One region of the Pseudoduganella sp. jia 9 genome, then DNA from elsewhere that is predicted to be linked to it. Evidence: predicted binding sites of a transcription regulator. Region 1 holds the regulator's gene; each other region holds the start of a gene.

Region 1 (4,210 bases):
ACGACGTCAAGCAGGTCTATACATTCACCGGCGACGTGACGCTCACGCGCGGCACGCTGCGGATGAAGGCCGACAAGGCGGTGGTTACCTACACGCCGGACGGTTACCAGCTGGCCACGCTGACCGGCGGCGGCAAGAAGGTCACGTTCCGCCAGAAGCGCGACGGCGAAGGCGACCAGTGGATGGAAGGCGAAGCCGACCGCATCGAGTACGACGAGAAGGCCGAGCTGGTGAAGATGTACTCGAAGGCGAAGATCCGCCGCCTGGAAGGCAGCAAGCCGAGCGATGAGGTCGAGGGCGAATTCATCTCGTACGACAGCCGCCGCGAGTTCTTCAGCGTGCGCAATACCAGCAGCGGCGCCGACAAGCCGGGCGCCGGGCGCGGCACCATGGTGATCCAGCCGAAGCGCACCGCACCGGCGGCGCCGTCCGCAACGCAACCGCCGGCCGCGCCGGCAGCGGGGAATTAAATGGCGCAAGTGCAGGAAAACTGCAGCAGCACGCTGATCGTGCGCGGCCTGCAAAAGAGCTACGGCAAGCGCCAGGTGGTGCATGACGTGTCGTTGCAGGTGGCGTGCGGCGAAGTGGTCGGCCTGCTGGGGCCGAACGGTGCCGGCAAGACCACGTCGTTCTACATGATCGTGGGCCTGGTCGCGTCGGACGCCGGCACCATCGACCTCGACGGCACCGACATCTCCAGCCTGCCGATCCACAAGCGCGCCACCCTCGGCCTGTCGTACCTGCCGCAGGAAGCGTCGGTGTTCCGCAAGCTGACCGTGGAAGAGAACATCCGCGCCGTGCTGGAGATCCAGAAGGTCGACGGCAAGCCGCTGGGCAAGGCGGCGATCGACGAACGCCTGAACGCGCTGCTGGCCGACCTGCAGATCGAGAAGCTGCGCGAGAACACGGCGCTGTCGCTGTCCGGCGGCGAACGGCGCCGCGTGGAGATCGCCCGTGCGCTGGCGACCAACCCCCGCTTCGTGCTGCTGGACGAACCGTTTGCCGGTGTCGACCCGATCGCCGTGATCGAGATCCAGCGCATCGTGCGCTTCCTGAAGGAGCGCAGCATCGGCGTGTTGATCACGGATCATAACGTGCGCGAAACGCTGGGCATCTGCGACCGGGCGTATATCATCAATCAGGGCAGCGTACTGGCCTCCGGCCGACCCGACGATATCATTGCCGACGAGTCCGTACGCCGGGTATATCTGGGTGAACATTTCCGCATGTGACCGGGCATTAATCAGCTATGAAACAGTCTTTGCAACTGCGCACTTCCCAGCACCTCGCGCTGACGCCGCAATTGCAGCAGTCGATCCGGCTGCTGCAATTGTCCACGTTGGAGCTGCACCAGGAACTGGAACAGCTGCTGACCGATAATCCGCTGCTCGAGCGGCTCGACGACCCGCTCGACCGCTCGGTGCGCCTGCTGGGTGACGGTGCCATCAACACCGCGCAGGCCCCCGGCGAAGCGCCACCGGAAGGCGGGCCACCGCAGGATGCGCCGGCGACGCCCGAACCCGAGCCGTTCGATGGCGGTGGCGAGGGGCTCGATGCCGGCACCGGCGATACCGACTGGAGCAGTGCGGGCAGCGGCAAGGGCCCGGACGACGACGATGCCCGCCCCCAGCTCGAAGCGAGCCACCGCAGCCTGCGCGAGCACCTGATGGAGCAGATGCGCGTGACCGTGCTCGAATCGCGCGACCGGGCACTGGTGGAGCTGATCATCGATGCGCTCGACGACAACGGCTACCTCGAGGAGAGCCTGGAGGAGATCCACGCGCGGCTGCCGGAAGAACTGGAAATCGAGACCGACGAATTGCGTACCGCGCTGAAGATGTTGCAGAGCTTCGACCCGGCGGGCATCGGCGCGCGCAGTGCATCCGAATGCCTGGCCCTGCAGATCCGGCGCATGCCGAATGTGCCGCTGGTGACGCGGCGCATGGCCCTGTGCATCGTTGAAAACCACCTGCAATGGTTCGCCCAGCGCGACTTCAACAAGCTGAAGAAGGCACTCGATTGCGACGACGAAGACTTGCGCGAGGCGCAGGCGGTGATCCGCCAGTGCAACCCGCATCCGGGCGCCGCGTTCGCGGCCGACGTGTCAGACTACGTGGTACCGGATGTGGTGGTGAAGCGGGGGCGCAATGGCTGGATCGTCACATTGAACAACGATGTGATGCCCCGCCTGCGCGTCAACGCGCTGTACGCCAGCCTGCTCAAGCAGGGCAAGGGTGAAACCCAGATGAATGCCCAGCTGCAGGAAGCCAAGTGGCTGATCAAGAATATGCGCCAGCGCTTCGACACGATCCTGCGCGTGGCCCAGGCCATCGTCGAGCGCCAGAAGAACTTTTTCTCGCATGGCGCGGTGGCAATGAGACCCCTTGTGTTGCGTGAAATAGCTGATACACTGGGCCTACACGAGAGCACTATCTCTCGGGTAACAACTCAAAAATATATGCTGACTCCGCATGGCATGTTTGAGTTGAAGTATTTTTTTGGCAGCCACGTGGCAACCGAAGCTGGCGGGGAAGCATCCTCGACTGCGATCCGGGCGCTGATCGTGCAATTCACAGGAGCCGAAGACCCTAAGAACCCTTTATCCGACAGTAAGATTGCGGACATGCTGGGTGAACAAGGCATGGTGATTGCGCGACGCACTGTTGCCAAATATCGCGAAGCATTGAAAATTCCCCCGGTCAGCCTCCGCAAATCCCTGTAAGCAAAACCCTGGCAGCAAATCCTGGTAGTGCTTGGGTTCCTCTGCGCCGCCTTACTTGCTTGGTGGAGAACGCACGAACCTGTAATATCTTCTTTAGGAGTGTGTGTATGAATCTGACCATCAGTGGACACCATATCGACGTTACCCCTGCCATTCGCGAATATGTGCAGAACAAGCTGGAACGCGTCAGACGCCATTTCGATCAGTTGATCGATGTCAGTGTGATCCTGAGTGTAGATAATCTCACCGAGAAAGAGAAAAGACAGAAAGCGGAGATCAACCTGCGGATGTCGGGCAAGACCGTGTTCGTCGAAAGCGTCGCGCAGGATCTTTATGCGGCCATCGACACGCTGATCGACAAGCTGGACCGCCAGGTCATGAAGCACAAGGATAAAGTGCAGAACCACAATCATGAAACCATCAAGTACCTGAGCGAGACCGAAAATCCCGCGTCGACCGCATAACGACGGTCGCAGGTCGCAGTCCCTCGACTGCTGCAACACAAGGGCGCACGATGCGCCCTTTGTTATATGTGGCGCCTGCATGCGCGCCCTGCACACAGGTCTTGCGTACATCCCACGTTTATCCCACATGGTTCGCATCCATGGCTAGAATGAGGCCAATAACGACAACGATGCGAGACACCATGACCGACCACGTCCATATCAAGGTGCGTAACGGCACCGGCTTCATCACACTCGACCGGCCGAAGGCGTTGAACGCGCTGTCGCTCGAGATGATCCGGGCGATCACGGGCGCGTTGCTGGCCTGGCGCGACGACGAGGACGTTGCCGCCGTTGTCATCCGCAGCAGCTCCGACAGGGCGCTGTGCGCGGGCGGCGACGTCCGCTTCTTCCATGCCGCCGGCAGCGCCACGCCGCAGCGCGGCAGTGCCCTGATCGAAGATTTCTTTACCGAGGAATATGCGCTGAATTACCTCGTGCATTGCTTTCCGAAACCCTACGTGGCCGTGATGGACGGCGTGGTGATGGGCGGCGGCATGGGCATCGCGCAGGGCGGACCGCAATGCGGCGTGCGCGTGGCAACCGACCGCACCCGGCTGGCGATGCCCGAGGTGAACATCGGGCTGTTTCCCGACGTGGGTGGCAGCTATTTCCTGGCGCGTGCGCCCGGCAAGCTGGGCGTTTACCTGGCGCTCACGGCGCTGATGATCGGTCCTGCCGATGCGCTGTACTGCGGCCTGGCCGATCATTACGTTCCCGCCCCCGAGCTGCCGCTGCTGGCCGACCTGGTGGGGTCCACCGCCGGTGCCGGACTGCGCGAAGCGGTCGCCATGTTCGCCCGGCCGCTCCGCGGGGAGGCGGGCGCATCGGAACTGCAGGCGCACCGTGCACTGATCGACGACCATTTCGCGCACCGTTCGGTGACCGACATCGTCGCCTCGCTGCGCCGCGACGATCACCCGTTCGCGCAGAACGCGCTGGCCGCGATGGCGCGGCGTTCGCCGCTGATGATGCGCGTGACAGC
Region 2 (4,210 bases), on a different contig from region 1:
GAGCAGCGCGTTCGCGCGATCGCCGGCTCCGGCTTCGTACGCCATCTGCGCGAGCTGTTGCAGCGCCGCCGGATGGCCCAGCGCAGCGGCCCGCTCCAGCCAGGCGCGCCCGGCGGCGCGATCGATGCTGCCGCCCTCGCCTTCGACGCGCATGTTACCGAGCACGAACATCGCTTCCGGCACGCCACCGCGCGCGGCCTGTTCCAGCCAGATGGCGGCCGCCGCGCTGTCGGCAGCGGTGCCCTTGCCGTTGCGAACCATCAGCCCGGCAAGCCATGCGGCCCTGGCATCGCCGGCCCGTGCCCCGGCGGCGAGATCGGCCAGCGCGGGCGCCCAGCCCGACGCTGGCCCGTTCATTGCCGCGCGCGCGGCGTCCAGGTCCGCTGCGCCGGCAGGCATGGTGAACGACACCAGCAGCGCGACCGCCATGCTGGCCTTCCTCATCGCGCCAAGTCGATCGTGTACAGCGCGTAGCCCTTGCCGCCGCCATCGTCGGCACGCAGCTCGCGCACGTTCGCCAGCCCGGCTTCGCGCGCCAGCGCCTCCTTGCCGGGCGCGGAGCGGAACACCACCGGGCCGGCTGTCGCCACCGGCGCGAAGCGCCAGCTGCGGCTGCTGCCATGGAGGGCGCGGGTCAGCTGGCCCTGCTTGCGGATGTACGCGATCAGCACGTCGCGGTTGTTGTCCGGCGCGGCCACCACCGTGCTGCTGCCGTCGAGGCCGGGAAACGCGCCGCCGCCGCTGGCGCGGTAGTTGTTTGTCGCGACCAGGAATTCCTGTGCGGGCACGACCGCCGCGCCGCGGAATTGCAGGTTCTTCACGCGCTGGCCGGGTGGCTGCGTGACGTCGATCTCGTAGCGCAGCTCGGCGCTGGACGGCACGTCGAAGTTATAGCCGGGGAAGCCGGTATTGACCAGTTCCTGCGGTTCGCCGCGGCGCGGGTCGATCGTGTTGAAGCGCCCGGCCGCCTTCTCCAGCCATGCGTGCAGCCCGGCGCCGGTCACCTTCACGCCGTACAGCGCGTTCGGGTACAGGTACAGGTCGGCCGCGTTGTTCAGCGCGATGCCACCGGCCGGCACGTCCGTGTAATCGGTCACGCCGGCCGATCCGCTCTTGAACGGCGACGACACCGACAGCACCGGCAAATGCGCCAGCTGCGGCAGGTTGGCCTGCACGTAGTCGCGCAGGTAGGCAGCCTGTGCCTGGTTGACCACCTGGATGGCGCTGACGTCGCCCGCGTCGGCGAAATACGTGGACATGCGGAAGTCGGTCTTGCCGACCGGGGTTTTCACATAGCGGATGGTGGCGGCGTGTTCCGCTTCGACCAGCGGTGCGATGGCGGGGTCGGCGGCCACCGCGTCGCGGCCGGCGGCGATCGGCCGCGCCTCGACCGTGGTGCGCGCCTTGTCGATCACCCAGGCCTTGCCGTTCCAGGCCAGCGACAGGCCGATCACGCCCAGGTGATTGCCCCACAGGCCGGCCATCACGGTCGGCACGCCGTGCACCAGGCCCCTGGCCTTGTCCACGCCGGGCAGGTCGAACTGCGGCACGCTGCTGGCCGCGTTCGGGAACACCTGGTGCGAATGGCCGATCAGCATAACGTCGATGCCCGGCACGCGCGCCAGGTGCCAGCTGCCGTTCTCCATCGACGGCGAATACGGCGCGGCATCGAGGCCGCCGTGGGAAATCGCCACCACGATGTCGGCCCCCTGCGCCCGCATCTCGGGAATGTAGCGCAGAGCGGTTTCACGCACGCCTTCGGCCACCACCTTGCCCTCGAGCCAGCGCTTGTCCCACGTGAGAATGGTGGGGGGCGTGAAACCGATGATGCCGACACGGAGCGTGGCAGGCACCTGGCGCCCGTCCGGCGCGGTGGCCGTGATGCGCTTGTCGATGATCGCGTAAGGCTTGAACAGCGGCTGGTGCGATTTCACGCTGACCACGTTGGCCAATACCTGCGGGAATGCCGGGCCGGCGCAGCGCCTGCCCTCCTCCACCCCTTCGACATCGAACCGGCTGCCCGTTACCTGGTTCAGGTAAGCGAGGCCGTAGTTGAAATCGTGGTTGCCGATCCCCGTGCCGTCGTATCCGAGCGCATTGAACGCCTTGTAGATCGCCAGCGTGGCATCGCAATCGAGCGGCTGCACCAACGCCTGGTAGTCCGACAGCGCGGTGCCCTGGATCGTGTCGCCGTTATCGAGCAGCACGTTGTTCGGGAACTGCGCCCTGGCCTGCGCGATCAGCGTGGCCGTGCGTTCCAGCCCGATCGACGGCTCGGGTGCCAGCTTGTAGTAGTCGTAGCTGACGACATTGGCGTGCAGGTCCGTCGTTTCAAGAATGGCAACGGTGGCCTGGCTGCCGGCGGGCACGCCGCCCGGCATCGTGGCGCAGCCAGCCAGCAGCAGCGGCAGGCAAAGCAGTAAGTGGCGGTTCGGTGCGGGATGTTTCATCAGTGAACGAATGGTGAAAGACCGGCCATGATACGCAAGGGATGGGCGTCCCGACAATAGATGCGGCGCGTTTCCAAACTGTCGGGTTTCTTTACATCTTGAGATAGATCAAAACTTAGCACTTTTTTAAGTACTTGTTTCTGAGGAAGATTATCAATCTGGCATATATTTTGCTGATGAGCTCGCCGGTACGTTCGTGCCGATAACGACATTTTCCAAAACGAGGACCATGTGACCATTTCATCCATCCTTCGCCGTTGCCTGCGGGCTGTGGCGGTGTCCGCACTGTGCGCAGCACCGTTGCACGCGGCAACCATCAACCTGTCCACCGCCGCCAGCATGTACAGCGTCGGCCAGAGCATCAGCGTCGATTTCCGCATCGGCGGCCTGACCGGCGCCGCCAACGATTCGCTGTCCGGCTTCGACATCGATGTGCTGTTCGACAGCGGCCTGCTCAAGCTCACGGGCTTCGGCTTCACCGACCCCGCATCGCAGCGCAACGAACTCGACCTGCCCGAGGCAGGTTCGTTCGGCTTCAACGGTGACGCGGCCGCGAACGGCGGCAGGATCGATGCGTTCGGGGTTTCCGGCAATAGCGCCGCCGCGCTCGATGCCGGCCAGGCCAACGACTTCCGCTTCCTCACGCTGACATTCGAAGCGCTGGCCGCCAGCGCCGCGACGGCGGTCCAGCTCGACCTGAACGATGCCGGGCTGATCTTCCTGTCCAGCGATTTCGGCGACCTCGATACGAACTTCGGCGCCGCGCGCGTGGCCTTCGCCATCGCTCCCGGCGGCACCGCGGTGCCGGAACCGGGCAGCCTTGCGCTGCTGCTGATCGGCGCCGCGGGCATGGCCCTGGCGGGCCGCCGCCGCGTGCGCGCCGCCGGTGCCGCCGCGGCGCTGGCACTGGCCGCCGCCGCGCCGGCATCGGCCCAGCAACCGGTCGTCAAGCAGGCGCCGGCCGCCACCGCGCAGGCTCCCCGCGCCGTGACCGCCACGGTCATCGCCGTGGAAGGCCGCCGGGCGCAGATCAAGCTGGCCAATGGCGCCGTCGAGTGGGTGTCGGTCGCCGGCGAAATCTCGAAGAGCCAGGTCGGCAAGCGCATCAGCGGCCGGATCGCCCCGCGCGGCGATGCCGTCATGCTGTTCGACCCCGTCATCGCCAACTGAGCCGGAGACCACCATGCAGATCCTGAAACAGGCGCCGCTGGCGGCGCTGATTGCCGCGGCATGCGCCGCGCCCGCGATGGCCCAGACGTCGTCGCCGTTCCCGCCGCCGGAGGAAAAACTCGGCGTGTATGTCGTCGATTCCGGTACCGGCCTCGACACCGGCTGCACCTTCCGCAGCGGCAGCCCGCTGCGCATCCGCATCCCGCTGCCGAAAGTCGTCAACGATGCCCAGCTGAACGGCGACGGCACGCTGAAGGACCCGGGCAAGCTGGTGGCCAACGGCGTGCTGTCGGCGCAGGCGACCATCCGCTTCCCCGTGTTCGACATCGACGACAAGTCGCCGACCGACGGCACGTACGCTCCCGAAGTCGACCGGGTCAGCTTCAACGGCAAGTTCAAGAAAACACTGGAAGGCTTCGACCAGACCTGGACGGACGATTCGATCATCGTGCCGATCGAGGAACTGAAGTTCGGCCAGGATAACGAACTGCTGATCGACATCGACACCGCCAACAACTTCGACAACTGGTGCATGTCGGTGGACTGGGTATCGGTGGAATTCGAGGCCACGCCGCCTTACGTGCTGCAAC
Region 3 (4,210 bases), on a different contig from region 1:
GGTGAAGCTGTACTCGGTAACCGGCTACGAGTCGATCGCGGAGTACAACAGCCGCGGCGACATCGACGGCGGCAATCCGGTCTACGGCCCGGGCGTGGTGCCGTTCCAGGTGGAGACGGCTTCCGTGCTGCCGGACCTGAAGCAGTACACGCAGGAATTCCGTGTCGAATCGAAGCAGGCCGGCCCGATGAGCTGGCAGGCAGGCGTGTACTACTTCGACGAAGACGCCACCGGCGGCAGCGACAACTTCAACACTGCTGGCGCGCGCACCAGCCGCGTAGTCAGCAACCAGCGCAACAAGGCCTGGGCGGCATTCGGTTCCGTGAACTACGCGGTCACCGATGCACTGACCGTGCGCGGCGGCCTGCGCTACACCAACGACAAGAAGGACTTCCGCACCATCGAAGCGAGCGGCACCACGCTGCAGGGCCCGTCGACGATCAACGCGGAACGCCACAAGACCAACTGGGATCTGTCGGCAACGTATGCGATCAACCCGGACGTGTCCGCCTACGCCCGCGTGGCAACGGGCTTCCGCGCACCGTCGATCGGCGCGCCTTCCGCTTCCGGCCCGGCCACCATCGCCGATGCGGAAACCATTACGTCGTATGAGGCCGGCATCAAGGCCGACCTGCTGAACCGCCGCGCCCGCGCTTCGCTGTCGATCTTCGACTATGACGTGAAGGACCAGCAGCTGACGGTCGTCGGCGGCAACTCCAACGTGACCGCGCTGATCAACGCCGAGAAGACCAAGGGCCGCGGCATCGAAGCCGAGATCGAAGGCTTCGTCACGCCGGACTTCAAGGTGGCGGCATCGACCAGCTACAACTACACGAAGATCCAGGATCCTTCGCTGTCGGTCAACAAATGCGCCCAGTGCACGGTGATCGACCCGATCAACGCCGCCGGCCGCGTCGTCATCGACGGCAATGCGCTGCCGCAGGCGCCGAAGTGGATCGTCAACCTGTCGGCCCGCTACAACTGGCCGCTGGCCGAAGGCAACCTGTTCGTGCTGACCGACTGGTCGTACCGCAGCAAGGTCAACTTCTTCCTGTACGAGGCGAAGGAGTTCACCGGCGCGCCGCTGACGGAAGGCGGCCTGCGCATCGGCTACAACTGGCAGGGCGGCAAGTATGAAGTGGCCGCGTTCGGCCGCAACATCACCGACCAGCGCCGCATCACGGGCGCGATCGACTTCAACAACCTGACCGGCTTCGTCAACGAGCCGCGCCAGTGGGGTGTGCAGCTGAAAGGTCTCTTCTAAGAGATCGTTGTTTGATGCCGCTGGCAAGGAAAGCACTTTTTCTTGCCAGCGGTCAAAGTGGCCGCTATAATACGGCCTCTTTTCCCTGATAGCTCAGTCGGTAGAGCGACGGACTGTTAATCCGCAGGTCCCTGGTTCGAGTCCAGGTCGGGGAGCCAGAATACAAAAAGCCCAGCAGCGATGCTGGGCTTTTGACGTTTACGGTGCGGTTCCCGCAGCACAGGCGCGGTTTTCAACGACGGAACGTTACCACCGGCTGATGCCGCAACCAGACGGCGCTGGCTTGTCCCTACGCCACCGCGAGACAGGCACGCCTGACAGGTGTGTGCGTCGAACTCCTTGACACCATTTCTCCCCTCGATCTTCGGCAAATGCGGCATTTGAGGCCGGATGCGGACCGCGCTGACCGGCGCCCTGGTGTCTTGATTGTCGAATGCAAGAAACCCCATGTCGGCAAAACTTACCCGGCAGTGATGCCGCCCTCCGAACCCGCGCGGGCACGAGATATGCAACGGTAAAGGCGAGAAGATCGAACGCTCATTTACCAACGTCTATCGAGAGGACAATCATGAAAAGCACACTGAAAACGCCTGTGTGGGCCAGCGTCGCCGTCGCGTCGGCACTGGGATGCATCCCCCTGACATCGCAGGCGACCTTGATGCTGGCGGGGCAGATCAGGCAGATCGGTGGTACCACGGTCCAGTTTTGTGCCAGCGACAATAACAACCCTTCCTGCTCTTACGGGGGGAGTATCCAGGATGTGGACAGTACCGGCATGGTATTGCAACTGGGCGGTACGACCCCCGGACCTGTCAATATCAACAACGTGATGGTCAGCGGATCGCTGCACCGTCAGACCATCGGCAATCCGGATATTCTCGACAGCAGCTCGCTCAGCGTCATCAACAACAGCGGATTCACAGTCGAGGTCGACGTCGCCGTCGGGGGGAACGGTTACTCGGATATCGCCTCGCTCTCTACCTCCGCCAGTGGTACTTTCCTGCTGTCGAGCGGTTCGACGGTGACGAACGAATGGTGGATCAGGCCCGGCAATTCGCAGCCCGGCGTCGACCCCTTCGACCCGTCGCGGCCGGGTACGCGTATCCATCTTTTCACCGACACGGCAGGCACCGATGCCTATTCCTACTCGAACAGCAGCGGGCCGAATCCTTTTCCTGTCGTGGGAGCGTATGGACTCGAAGAAATCTTCCGCTTCACGCTGGCCCCTGGCGGCAGCCTGACAAGCCGCGGGCAGGTGGCGATCGGCTTCCAGGAGGAAGTTCCCGAACCGGCTTCGCTCGCGCTGGTTGGCCTGGGCGGGCTGGCATTGGCGTTCGTGCGCCGGCACAAGGCACGCAAGACATAGTGTCGACTGCCATTCCAGGCAGTTGAAGCTTCCCACCGCCCAGCGTTGTGCCGCGCTGGGCTTTTGTGTTTCTGGGGGAATCACGCACTCAACTGCCCACCGCCGGCCTTGCCGAGACCGGCATTACCCCCGTGCTGTTCGAGGAACTCGCGCCGTTCCATGTTGCGGCGTGCTTGGCGTGAGGGGGCGCGCGAACGAGTGAGGCTGGGCACAAACATGAGTGCAGCCGCATCGCGCGGCCGCCGGAGGAGACGGCGTTATTCAATGTGGCAGGCCCCGCCAGCACTGCTACTGCAGATGCGAATGCGGCACAGCCGGCCTTCTTCGCCACCGACACGCCGGCAGCGCTGCAGCAGGCTTTCGGTGGTGTCGCCAGCGCGTGTTTCGACGACGTCGTGATCGCCCGCATGGGCCATAAGGGCGGATAGCAAGGCAACATCCGTATCCCGTATTGCAACGGAGGCGCGGCGCGGCTTTTCGTGCATTTCCGCCCTGCGTTTCGGTTTTGCCTTCTGCTTGGCCGGCTGCCGGGTCACGACCGCGCGGCCAGGACGCATCACGATCGTCGCGATCGGGGCTGGCACCGCTTGCGGCCTTGGCGAAGCGGCAGCGGTCGGCTGCGGCGCTTCGTCGACAATGGCCGCCGCCGCGGTTTCCGCCACCGCTGCGGGCTCCGGCTGCGGCGGGGTGGCCTGCGCGAGTGGCGGCAGCGTTTCCTGCACGATCACAGGCGACGGCCCGCTGTACAGCCACCACGCCAGCAGCGCACCGATCAGCATACCGGCGCTCACCACCAGCGCGGCGCCGCGGCCAGCCGACGGCGTGGAGTCGGCGATGTGCCGCGGCGGCTCCGCGGCCTTGTGTTCGAGTCTGGCCAATATGCCCCTGCCGGTTTTCGATGAATCCAAGGTTGTCCTCCAAAGCTTGATGTAGGCGCTTGCGCGGGCCGGGCCGTGGCTTACGATGGGCAGCCCGTTCGCCGGTCAGTGTCGCGCGGAAACTTTTTAATCATGTTGACGGAGCGCACCATGTTTCTCCTTTCCATGCTGCTGTTGTTCATGGCCGCTTGCCTGGCCGGCTGGCTGCTGGTCTTTCCGGCAGGGCGCGACGCCGCCGGCGCGGCGGTGATGCGGCTAAGCCGCGATGCCGATCGCGCCTGGCGGGGCATCAATACGCAAGGCGCGCAAGGCCTGCTGTTGGCTGGCCGCGGCGTGCGGGCCTCGCTTGCCCGGGCAGCACGGCTGGTGTGGCGCTACCCGCTGCTGACCGGCGGCTGCGCCGTACTGGTGCTGCTGCCGCCACTGGCGGCGCTGCTGCTGGCCGGGCGCACGGCGCTACCCGGCGTCCCCGTCCAGGACCACGCCGTCAACGAACAGGTGGCCGAACTGCTGCGCGGCGAACGGCTGGCCGCACCCATGCCGTTGCCACCCGCCGTCTTTACTACCGCCGACGTGACGCTGGTGCGCCCGCAACTGGCCAGTGCCAACCGCAACTGGGATCTGCTCGACCCGGAATTCACGCAGCGGCTGCTGCTGGTGTTCAAGATCATGCGCGACCAGTACGGCTACGAGATGGTGCTG
Region 4 (4,210 bases), on a different contig from region 1:
CCGGAGACGGCACCCAGCATCGACGGCTTGCCCTTGAAGATCCATTCGGCGAACAGCCAGGACACGGTGGCGGCGGCGGTGGCCAGCAGCGTGTTCACGAAGGCCAGCGCAGCGATGTCGCCCGCTTCCAGCGCGGAGCCGGCGTTGAAGCCGAACCAGCCCACCCACAGCAGCGACGCGCCGATCATCGTCATCACCAGCGAGTGCGGGGCCATCGATTCGCGGCCGTAGCCGACGCGCTTGCCCATCATGTAGGCACCGACCAGACCGGCAACGGCGGCATTGATGTGCACCACGGTGCCGCCGGCGAAGTCCAGCGCGCCGTGGCTCCACAGGTAGCCGCCCTTGGCGGTCACGGTGGCCAGCGACGCGGCATCGGTGATCGCATCCGGGCCGGCCCAGAACCAGACCATGTGCGCCATCGGCAGGTAGGCGAACGTGAACCAGATCACGATGAAGGCCAGCACGGCAGCGAATTTCGCGCGCTCGGCGAAGGCACCGACGATCAGGCCGCAGGTGATGGCGGCAAACGTGCCCTGGAAGGCGACGAAGATAAATTCGGGAATGACGACGCCCTTGCTGAACGTTGCCGCATAGGCAAACGTACCGGCCACGGGGTCATAGATGCCGTTCAGCAGCGCACGGCTGAATCCGCCGAAGAACGCATTGCCTTCGGTGAACGCAATCGAGTAGCCATACAGGCACCACAGCACGATGATCAGCGAGAAGATCGTGAAGATCTGCATCAGGATGGACAGCATGTTCTTCGACCGCACCAGGCCGCCGTAGAACAGGGCCAGGCCGGGGATCGACATCATGATGACCAGCAGCGTGGCCACGAACATCCAGCTCGTATCGCCCTTGTGCGGCGTGGGCGCGGCGGCTGGTGCCGCTTCGGCGGCGGCCGGTGCCGCAGCCGCCAGTGCCGGCGCAGGCGCGGTTTCCGCGGCAGCAGGTGCCGCGGCGGTGGCGGTGGCGGTTGCGGCCGGTGCGTCGGCGGCCGTCGTATCCTGCGACCAGGCCGGCGCGGCGCTGAACGCCATCAGCATGGCAGCCCCGGCCAGCCACTTCGTTATCATTTTCTTCATCGGATTCCCCTTTTTATTTAAAGCGCATCGTTGCCGGTTTCGCCGGTCCGGATACGGATCACCTGTTCCAGGTTATAAACGAAAATCTTGCCGTCGCCGATCTTGCCGGTACGCGCGGCCGTTTCGATGGCTTCGATGGCCTGCTCGACGATGTCATCGTCGACCGCCGCTTCGATCTTGGTCTTGGGCAGGAAGTCGACCACGTATTCGGCGCCGCGGTACAGCTCCGTGTGGCCTTTCTGGCGACCGAAGCCTTTTACTTCGGTCACGGTTATCCCTTGCACGTTGATCGCGGAAAGGGCTTCACGCACCTCGTCCAGCTTGAAGGGCTTGATGATGGCGGTAATCATTTTCATGGCAGGCCTCGTTTGTGTTTCAGAAGGTTTTGGACAGGGTCAGCGCGGCGCCCGATTTACCCAGGTTCTTGCCGTTCGGTGAGTAGTACGCTTCGGTATTGGTACCGAAGAAGGCCAGCGACAACGCGGCAATGCCGAGGTCCTTGGTGATGCCCACTTTCCAGTCCGTGTAGCTGGCGGCATCGTTATTCTTGACTTCCTGGCGGCCCAGGTGCAGGTTCAGCGTGAAGTCTCCACCCAGGTCCTGGTTGATGGAGGCATCCAGGTACTGGCTGTTCTTGCTGTCGGCAAAACCGAACAGGTTGGTCAGCGAGTGCGAATATTTCAGCGTGGCGGGGCCATAGCCCACCTGGCCGTACAATTCAAACGTGTTTGCGCTGGTCGGCAGTGAGTTCGATGGGTAGAGGTAGCCCAGGCCGCCCACGTCGTACGTGAAGCCGGAGCCGAGGTCGCCGCGCTTGCCGGCATAGACGTCCCATTCGACGCTGCCATCGCCGCCACCGTCCTTGACCCACTTGATGGTGGACAGCCACGTGCCGGCGTAGAAACCTGTCGGGTTGTTGACCCAGTCGGCGCCGCCTTGCAGCGCGGGTTTCATGCGGGTTTGCGAAATGCCGCGGTAACGGTATTCGCTGGTGACGGCCGCGTTAAAGCTGATCTCGTTGTCCGGTTTCGCCTCGGGTGCCGCGGCGGCTTCCTGTGCCTGAGCCTGGCCTGCCGCGATACATGCGAACAGGACGGCGATGGACAGGGCGGAGCGCTTGCTCGGGTATGACATGGCGATTTCCTTTTGAGTGAACTTTTATTGCGGTTTAAAATTCGTTTGACTCGTTGTCCATTTAGCTAAAGCAGAATGCGTGCCAGCGAATAGTTGCTGAGCCTAAAGCCGAGCCGCGGAGCGCAACACCGCTTTCGCACCAAATAATCTTCGTACTGGCACCATTGTGGTGCATTCGTGCGAAAAAACTCACCTGGAGCCCATCGTGGACATGAACGCCTTCTTCACCGACCTGCAATCCAAGATCAACAACGTCATTGAAAACTCGCCCGCCAAGGATATCGAGCGCAATGTCAAGGCGATGATGACGCAGGGCTTTTCCAAGCTCGATCTCGTGACACGCGAGGAGTTCGATATCCAGGCGCAAGTTCTGGCCAAGACGCGCGCCCGCCTGGAACTGCTGGAAACCCGCCTGGCCGAGCTGGAAGCAAAAATCGCTGCCGAAAAGGCCCCGTTGTAAGATTTTTCCGCCTTATCGCGGCGCAAGGCCGCGCCCGCTGCAAGCGCCTACGATGCAGGATCGTCTCGTTTACTCACAGCTTGCAGCGGGGAATCATGAGCTTGGCCGTCCTGAAAAGCCGTGCGCTGAACGGCATCGAAGCGCCTGAAGTCAGCGTTGAAATCCACCTCGCCAACGGCTTGCCGGCCTTTCACATCGTCGGGTTGGCCGAAACCGAAGTCAAGGAAGCACGCGACCGCGTGCGCGCCGCCATCGTCAATGCCGGCTTTGACATGCCTGCACACCGCATTACCGTCAACCTGGCACCGGCCGACCTGCCCAAGGAATCCGGCCGCTTCGACCTGCCGATCGCGCTCGGCATCCTGGCGGCCTCCGGCCAGATCCCCGCTCCCCCACTGGCCCGCTACGAATTTGCCGGCGAATTGTCGCTGACCGGCGAACTGCGGCCGATCCGCGGCGCGCTGGCGATGACATTCGCGATGCAGCGGGCGCACGTGCACAGCGCCTTCATCCTGCCGCTGGCCAATGCCGACGAAGCCGCGCTGGTCGAAGGCGCCGCGGTGTACCCGGCGGCCACGCTGCTGGAGGTATGCAACCACTTCTGTGCGGCCGACGATACCGCCCGGATCGCGCGGCACCGTCCGGCGCCCCGGCCGGTACTCGCCGGGCATCCCGATTTCGCCGAAGTGAAAGGGCAATGGCATGCCAAGCGGGCGCTGGAAGTGGCGGCTGCCGGCGGCCACAGCATCGTCATGGTGGGGCCGCCCGGTGCCGGCAAGACGATGCTGGCATCGCGCTTCGCAGGCCTGCTGCCCTCGATGACGAACGACGAAGCGCTGGAAGCGGCCGCGGTGCAGTCGCTGACAGGAACGTTCACGGCGGCGGCCTGGAAGGTGCGGCCATTCCGCGCGCCGCATCACACATCGTCAGGCGTCGCGCTGGTGGGCGGCGGCAGCGTGCCCCGGCCAGGAGAAATTTCGCTGGCGCATTGCGGCGTGCTGTTCCTCGATGAATTGCCGGAGTTCGACCGCCGCGTGCTCGAAGTGCTGCGCGAACCCCTCGAGTCCGGCCGCGTGACCATTTCGCGCGCCGCTCGCCAGGCCGAGTTCCCTGCGCGCTTCCAGCTCGTTGCGGCAATGAACCCTTGCCCGTGCGGCTACCACGGGCATCTCGCGGGGAAATGCAAATGTTCCCAGGATGCGATCGATCGCTACCAGGGCCGGATTTCCGGCCCGCTGCTGGACCGCATCGACATGCAGATCGATGTCGGCCCCGTGCCGACGGAAAAGCTGCACACGGCCGAAGACGGCGAGTCCACGCAGGTCATCGCCGCGCGGGTGGAAGCGGCATTCGAACGGCAACTCGCCCGCCAGCAAAAAAGCAACCGGCACCTGAGCTCGCGCGAGATCGATCGCCACTGCAAACCGGAGCGCGCTGGACAGGATATGTTGCACAAGGCGATGCTGCAATTTCACTGGTCGGCCCGTGCCTATCACCGCGTGCTGCGTGTGGCGCGGACGATTGCCGA

The links. The regulator sigma-54, encoded in region 1, starts transcription at its own class of promoters, with help from an activator protein. The targets are predictions, from matches to a motif close to TGGCANGNAANCTGCTTT.
Region 2: the regulator sigma-54 is predicted to act here: its motif matches at 2,610-2,627, upstream of ACY34H_RS27450 (PEP-CTERM sorting domain-containing protein).
Region 3: the regulator sigma-54 is predicted to act here: its motif matches at 1,760-1,777, upstream of ACY34H_RS14330 (PEP-CTERM sorting domain-containing protein).
Region 4: the regulator sigma-54 is predicted to act here: its motif matches at 2,290-2,307, upstream of ACY34H_RS20345 (TorF family putative porin).

The regions. Positions count from the first base shown of each region.
Region 1 is NZ_JBUPWE010000004.1:289,229-293,438, reverse strand. Features, by position in the region: gene lptA (lipopolysaccharide transport periplasmic protein LptA) at 1-470, shown strand, start outside; gene lptB (LPS export ABC transporter ATP-binding protein) at 471-1,232, shown strand; gene ACY34H_RS06205 (RNA polymerase factor sigma-54) at 1,250-2,722, shown strand; gene hpf (ribosome hibernation-promoting factor, HPF/YfiA family) at 2,830-3,186, shown strand; gene ACY34H_RS06195 (enoyl-CoA hydratase/isomerase family protein) at 3,369-4,210, shown strand, end outside.
Region 2 is NZ_JBUPWE010000026.1:35,012-39,221, forward strand. Features, by position in the region: gene ACY34H_RS27440 (tetratricopeptide repeat protein) at 1-444, opposite strand, end outside; gene ACY34H_RS27445 (bifunctional 2',3'-cyclic-nucleotide 2'-phosphodiesterase/3'-nucleotidase) at 441-2,450, opposite strand; gene ACY34H_RS27450 (PEP-CTERM sorting domain-containing protein) at 2,751-3,620, shown strand; gene ACY34H_RS27455 (esterase/lipase family protein) at 3,634-4,210, shown strand, end outside.
Region 3 is NZ_JBUPWE010000010.1:72,989-77,198, forward strand. Features, by position in the region: gene ACY34H_RS14320 (TonB-dependent receptor) at 1-1,264, shown strand, start outside; tRNA gene ACY34H_RS14325 (tRNA-Asn) at 1,347-1,422, shown strand; gene ACY34H_RS14330 (PEP-CTERM sorting domain-containing protein) at 1,833-2,630, shown strand; gene ACY34H_RS14335 (hypothetical protein) at 2,888-3,409, opposite strand; gene ACY34H_RS14340 (M15 family metallopeptidase) at 3,659-4,210, shown strand, end outside.
Region 4 is NZ_JBUPWE010000014.1:251,396-255,605, forward strand. Features, by position in the region: gene amt (ammonium transporter) at 1-1,088, opposite strand, end outside; gene ACY34H_RS20340 (P-II family nitrogen regulator) at 1,106-1,444, opposite strand; gene ACY34H_RS20345 (TorF family putative porin) at 1,464-2,222, opposite strand; gene ACY34H_RS20350 (accessory factor UbiK family protein) at 2,428-2,682, shown strand; gene ACY34H_RS20355 (YifB family Mg chelatase-like AAA ATPase) at 2,778-4,210, shown strand, end outside.